Regions from separate parts of the Teredinibacter sp. KSP-S5-2 genome, predicted to be linked through region 2. Evidence: predicted binding sites of a transcription regulator. Region 2 holds the regulator's gene; the other holds the start of a gene.

Region 1 (3,423 bases), 1.6 Mb from region 2:
AAGTGGGTAACACATATAACCTGGGCGTTTTGCCCAAGTTCCCGCAGCATTCTGCCTACTACGTCTCCGGTTGGGCCACCAATTCCCACGTCGACTTCGTCAAATACTAGAGTGGGCGTAGCGGAGGTTTGAGCTGTTACCACCTGTATTGCCAAACTGATTCGGGAAAGTTCGCCGCCTGACGCAATTTTTATCAGAGGCTTGGGGGGCTGTCCCGGGTGGGTGGAGATTAAAAACTCAATTACTTCGTTGCCGTCTTTGGTCGGTTCGGCGCCGGAATCTTTTAGGTCTATCGCAAAGGTAGCGTTGGCCATAGCTAATTTGGCCAGTTGCTCGTTCACCGACTTGGTTAAGGCTTTTGCCGCGGCTTTACGTTCTTTGGTTAGTATTTGTGCATGGGATTTGTATTCGCTTAAGCTGCGCTTGACGGCCTCTTCCAGGGTTTGGATATGTTCGTCGCCACTTTGCATGCCCTGCAGCTCTTCGGCCAGAGATTGGTGTAGAGCAACCAATTCTGATGGGTGAATCTTATGTTTGCGCGAAATCTCATAAACTTGACTGAGCCGCTGTTCGACTTCGGGGAGTCGGTTCTGGTCGAGTTCCTGGTTTTCGAGTTGTCGTTCAAGTTCTGACTGCGCTTCTTGCACTTGAATAACGGCATTTTCTAGCAAGCTGTGTGCGGAGCTGAGAAAGTCAGTTTTATCTGGTAGTTCGCCAAGCAGGTGCAATGCTCGGTGGAGATTGTCCACAATACCAATATCATCTGTGCTGCAAATATCTAATACATGGCTGCAGTTTTGCTGAGTAGTTTCAAGGTTGGCGAGAATCCTTTGCTCTTTTTCCAGTGCTTCCAGTTCCTCTTCTTGCAGGTTGAGTTGGTCCAGTTCTTCAACTTGATAGCTCAACAGCTGAAAGCGGGCGTTTATTTCGTCGCTTTGGGTTTGAGCTTGTTCCAGATTCTGTGCAGCGGTATGCCAGTTGTGATAAGCCTGCCTGACTGTGCTGGCAAGGCTTTTCAGGTTGGCCGAATCGTCCAACAAGCGCTTGTGGGTTGAGGGCTTTAACAAAGATTGATGTTCGTGTTGGCTGTGAATATCGGCCAGCATGTCGCCAAGTATTCGCAACTGCTGGAGGGGGACATTACTGCCGTTAATGTAGGCCCGAGAACGACCTTCAGCTGTGATAATCCGGCGCAGGATGCAGTCGTCGTCTATGCGTAAATCTTGATCGGTCAGCCATTGCTGGGCCGCCGGTAGCTCCGCAATATCAAATGTTGCGTGTATTTCTGTTTTTTCACTGCCCAGGCGAACCTTGTCCGCATCGGTTTTGTCACCCAGTGCGAGTCCAAGTGCATCCAGCATAATGGATTTTCCTGCACCTGTTTCGCCAGTAATGGTGGTCAGCCCGGAGCTGAGTTCCAAGTCCAGGTGGTCTACCAGAGTGAAATCGTTAATTTGCAGGTGTGTGAGCATGGGTTTATCCCCACATGGCTGTTGTTGATATGGTTATTTATACAGTACTTTTTGTTGTTTAGCCAGTATTGCGAGGAATTCATTTTTTGCCCTTGAATGTAGAGGGGTTAACCCCATATTCCTACCAGCAAATTCATTCCTTTGGAGAACAGCGTGTCAGAGCAAGATCAACAAGACATTAATGAAAGTTTGGAAGAGGATCAGGTCACTCTTGATTCCACTGAGCAAGGTGCGGATTCAGAAGGTGAAGACCTGACTGTCGAAGCATTACAAGGTCAGATTCAAGCATTGAAAGATGAATTGGCTCTGGCAAAAGAACAGGCACTTCGTGCTGCAGCTGAAGCGCAGAATGCGCGTCGACGAGCTGAGCAGGATGTTGAAAAGGCCCATAAGTTTGGCCTGGAGAAATTTGTCAGCGACATGTTGGGGGTGGTGGATAACCTGGAAAGGGCAATCGATGCCTCCGCCGCTGAAAATGCCGAGCTTGCTGCGGTAACAGAAGGTGTTGAGTTAACGCTCAAATCTTTGGTCGACAGCTTGAAAAAACACAAGGTTGAAACGGTTAACCCTGAAGGCGAACCCTTCAACCCAGAGTTTCATCAGGCGATGACAATGTTGGAAAACGGCGATGTGGAACCGAATACGGTAATCAACGTTTTCCAGAAGGGTTACACCTTGCATGGCCGTTTGGTCAGACCTGCAATGGTGGTTGTGTCCAAGGCTCCCGCAGACAATAACAGTGACGCCTAAGCCTTGAAATTCGCTGGACTGAACCAATATTGGCAGTAAGTCTGGATAAATGGCAAAACCTGATCGGTTAGCCGCAATAACAAATTTGAGTTAACCAGCAAGAAGGCTTGTTAACTGCATGAATAGATAGATGAATTCGGAGACTCGTAATGGGTAAGATTATTGGAATTGACTTGGGTACAACCAACTCGTGTGTGTCTGTACTTGAAGGCGACAAATCAAAAGTGATCGAGAACGCTGAAGGCGATCGTACTACGCCTTCGATAGTTGCCTTTACTGATGACAATGAAATTCTTGTTGGTCAAAGCGCTAAGCGTCAGGCTGTTACCAATCCGCACAATACCTTGTTTGCGGTGAAGCGTTTGATTGGTCGTAAGTTCCAAGATGATGTTGTGCAAAAAGACATCTCCATGGTGCCCTATAAAATTGTTGCCGCTGATAACGGCGATGCTTGGGTTGAAGCAAAAGGCGATAAGAAAGCGCCACCGCAAATCTCAGCCGAAGTCTTGAAAAAAATGAAAAAGACCGCGGAAGATTACTTGGGTGAGCCAGTAACTGAAGCGGTTATTACCGTACCTGCATACTTCAATGACTCTCAGCGCCAGGCAACAAAAGACGCCGGTAAAATTGCGGGTCTGGAAGTTAAGCGTATTATCAATGAGCCTACTGCAGCGGCATTGGCTTACGGTATGGACAAAGCCAAAGGCGATCGCACTATTGCGGTATACGACCTGGGTGGTGGTACGTTCGATATTTCCATTATTGAGATCGCTGATGTCGACGGGGAACATCAATTTGAAGTGCTTTCAACCAACGGTGACACTTTCCTTGGTGGTGAAGACTTTGACTTGCGTTTGATCGAGTACTTGGCGGCTGAGTTCAAAAAGTCCAACGGTATTGATTTGCACAACGATCCACTCGCACTTCAACGCTTAAAAGAAGCGGCGGAAAAAGCCAAGATTGAGCTTTCTTCAAGCCAGCAAACAGAAGTTAACTTGCCGTATATCACGGCGGATGCCACTGGACCTAAGCACTTGGTGGTTAAACTAACTCGTGCGAAGCTTGAGTCTTTAGTTGAAGAGCTTGTTCAGCGTTCACTTGAGCCTTTGAAAATGGCAATTAAAGACGCTGATATCTCCGTTAGCGACATTGATGATGTCATTCTGGTAGGTGGTCAAACACGTATGCCTTTGGTTCAGCA
Region 2 (3,423 bases):
CCATAACAACAAGAACAAAAAATATCTGCATACTTATTCTCAATATCAAATAATTTACTTGTATCGATGTTGCTAGCAATATTTTTTTCCAGTATAAAAATATAAAAACAAGAAAAGAGATTAATAATGAAAAAAGGAATTTCCCTATTCGCAACAATCTTTTTCTGCGGCATACTCGGCTTTGCTTTAACCTACACAGCAACCCCAGTCATTAAGCAATTTTTCGCCTCACCAAAAACTGAACAAGGGGATTATTCTCAATACGGCGTATCAGAAGAAAATCAGCTCATCATTTACACCGTAAAATGGTGTAACTATTGCAAAAATCTAAAATCATTCCTGGACAATAAAAATATCCCATACCTCGAAAAAGATATTGAAACATCTCCATCAGCAAAACACGAATTTAATCAATTAAATGGCCAGGGGACACCGTTAATACTCATTGGAAACACCCTAATCCGAGGATTTAATCAAGAAGAACTAATCAAAAAGATTAGTCAAATAAACAGCTGATTTATCGAATTACATTCACTGACAAATACTGTCATTAATGTAGTACCTGTAGTGTTATCAACCACAAACAAAGAGGCTTAACTATGAAAAAAATTAAAATCGCTATCGCTTCCGTTGCTTTTGGTGTTGGCTGTGCAATTGCAGCAATGAGTTATGCAGACGATGTAGATACCTGTATTGCTTCAAACTGTGTTCAAGGACCTTATAACTTTGCATGGTGTGTTCAGCAATGCCTTAATGGAGGATTCTAAGATACACAGTGGCGGGTCCATTTTATTTGGGCTCGCTATATAGTTCGTTTTAACCCATAATCCCAGACTGGCTCCCCTTTTAGCTTCCATCCCAACCCCGTCCACGACCACTTGATCTGAACTAAAGGTCAACCGCCTCTCGAATACATCGCCACTCAGAAAATAATACGTTCTCCAGATACCCCCTAAACGCCGTGTAGACAAATGTCGCACCGATGAACACACAAATTTCGACAAACTACTTGCATACAGTAAAAGTACTGTATATATTAACACTGTACATTTAGACAGAATACTGCCTCGGAGCACATATGATCAAACTTACGGCACGCCAGCAAGAAGTTCTGAGTCTAATCAAAGAGCATATCGAAGAAACCGGTTACCCCCCTACACGGGCAGAAATCGCCAAATCCCTTGGCTTTCGTTCTGCCAATGCGGCTGAAGAACATCTAAGGGCTTTGGCAAAAAAGGGGGCGATTGAAATGGTATCCGGAGCATCCCGAGGTATTCGTCTCCCCGAAGCATATCAGGGCGTGCCAATAGTCGGGCGTGTTGCCGCTGGTAGCCCTATTCTCGCAGAAGAACACATTGAGGATTATTGTGAAATTCCAAGCAATATGTTCAGCCCAAAGGCGGATTACCTACTAACCGTTCACGGTATGAGTATGAAGGACGTAGGGATTCTGGACGGTGACCTACTAGCGGTTCACAGCACCACACAAGTCAGAAATGGCGATATTGTTGTAGCCCGCATCGAAGATGAAGTAACAGTTAAGCGCTTTAAACGCGTTGGTAATCGTGCGGTCATTGAGTTACACCCAGAGAATACAGACTTTCAGGTTATTGAAGTGGATTTAAGGGATTCAAACTTTTCCATTGAAGGTTTAAGCGTCGGTGTGATTAGACGAGGAATCTAGACATGTTAGCGTTAGATAATACCTATACAAACGAGAAACCATCCCACTCTGGTAACTTAACGGAAATAGTTTTACCCAAATCCGATTCGTCAGCGGAGTTTGTGATGCCGATGCTCGCTCAGCTCAGCAGGCAAGCAAAAGACAAATGGTTTACCTGGATTACGGATCAACCGATTGATAAAAAGACTCTGCTGAACAATGGGTTTTCTTGTAAAAACGTAAGGGTGATATATTCCAAATCCCTATCTGATTCTATTTGGATGTTCTGGGAGGCCCTACGAAATGGGACTAGCTCATCGGTTGTGGTTACCCTTGATAAACTTAAAGAAAGTGAAATAAATGAGTTTGAGCAGGCAGCACAACTTGGAAACAGTACGGGGTTAGTATTGAGATACCGGTAAACTGGGGTTTCCCAGTTTTCATGGTATTAATGAAGTGTTTTATGGTCAGAGATTAACGCGTCATCCCACAGGTCGTCTTGATTATCTTCAATATCACCAGCGGCTTCTAAGCCAGCTTCAATCATTGCTTTAGCAACAGTAATTTTCGAATCACTTAAGAAATACAAAGACTCTTTGGAGAAACGTATAGAAACCAAAGGCTCCCCTTGCTCGTCAGCACGCTGCAAGGCGATATCACCATTTGGTAATTCTACAATTTCATATAATACAGATTGGGACATCAACTTCTCCTGTCTATGCAGGGATTCTAACACTAGAAATGCCTATTTGCCCGTTTAAATTGGCTTATCGAGATAATCAGGAAGGAATTATTAACGCTAGTATTCGATCTGACTGCTGATCGATCTATTTACCAAGTCTTTAGCTGACGCAAGAATTTTGTCTAAATCTTGAGTCGTTATATCTTCCAGTTTAAGCGGTTTTATATCACTGGAAGCAATAAGCAGCTCGTTGGTATTAGCTTTTGCAGAGTCTCGTAAACCTTTTTGCAACGCATCCAACTTAGACAACCAGGAGTTTGGATCTATGGCTAAATTAAACCACTCAACAAGAACAGGATCCAAACTATCTGGCTCAAGCCCTTTTAAGTCAGTCAACCCCAAACGATTGTGAGATATATGGTTTAGGTAACCGTCCACCCCCAATAGAAGCTGTAATACAGCAGCCTGATGGTAACCTGTCAGATCAAAAGCATTACCCGCATGCTTGCACGCCCGTATCTGTAAGCGTGCAAAGCTTAACTGCTGTAACACAAAGGCTTCTTCAATACTCTTCATTTGGAGTGTTTTACGCCTTTTTCTTTTTCGCGGTAGTTTTTCGTTTTGTTTGTTTTGCCCCTGGCTCAGTCACAACCCAACGACCGCCCTCATAAAAAGCTTTCCATCCAGTAGGCTTACCCTCTTCCTCCGACTGCACGTATTGTTCTTTGGTCTTCCGACTAAAACGGATAATGGTGTCACGCCCCTCGTTATCTTCCACAGGAGCAGACAATAGATGCTTGTATTTTGGGTCAAGCTCGCCTTTATACGGCAAAATTTCCTTCACCAATGGCGCGCGAGTCTCACGATTTTTTGGGAACTGGCTCGCCGCCAGGAACATACCAGAAGCACCATCGCGCAATACATAATGGTCATCGACCTTTTCACAGATTAACTCCGGCATATCAATCGGGTCCATTTTAGGCGGTGCCGCTTCACCATTTTTCAAGAGCTTTCTGGTGTTCTTACAGCTTTCATTTGTACAACCGAAATACTTACCAAATCTGCCCGTCTTCAGCTG

What was found. Region 2 encodes LexA, which represses DNA repair genes until DNA is damaged. Its sites were predicted from a motif close to ACTGTNTNTANANACAGT; they were not measured.
Region 1: recN (DNA repair protein RecN) is a predicted target of LexA. The motif match lies at 1,501-1,518, and genes of this name have one in related genera.

Annotation. Positions count from the first base shown of each region.
Region 1 is NZ_CP120416.1:3,445,095-3,448,517, reverse strand. Features, by position in the region: gene recN (DNA repair protein RecN) at 1-1,472, opposite strand, end outside; gene grpE (nucleotide exchange factor GrpE) at 1,626-2,222, shown strand; gene dnaK (molecular chaperone DnaK) at 2,372-3,423, shown strand, end outside.
Region 2 is NZ_CP120416.1:1,892,539-1,895,961, reverse strand. Features, by position in the region: gene P5V12_RS08585 (glutaredoxin family protein) at 127-516, shown strand; gene P5V12_RS08580 (hypothetical protein) at 600-767, shown strand; gene lexA (transcriptional repressor LexA) at 1,079-1,684, shown strand; gene P5V12_RS08570 (SulA-like leucine-rich domain-containing protein) at 1,687-2,085, shown strand; gene P5V12_RS08565 (hypothetical protein) at 2,112-2,366, opposite strand; gene P5V12_RS08560 (hypothetical protein) at 2,463-2,921, opposite strand; gene topA (type I DNA topoisomerase) at 2,932-3,423, opposite strand, start outside.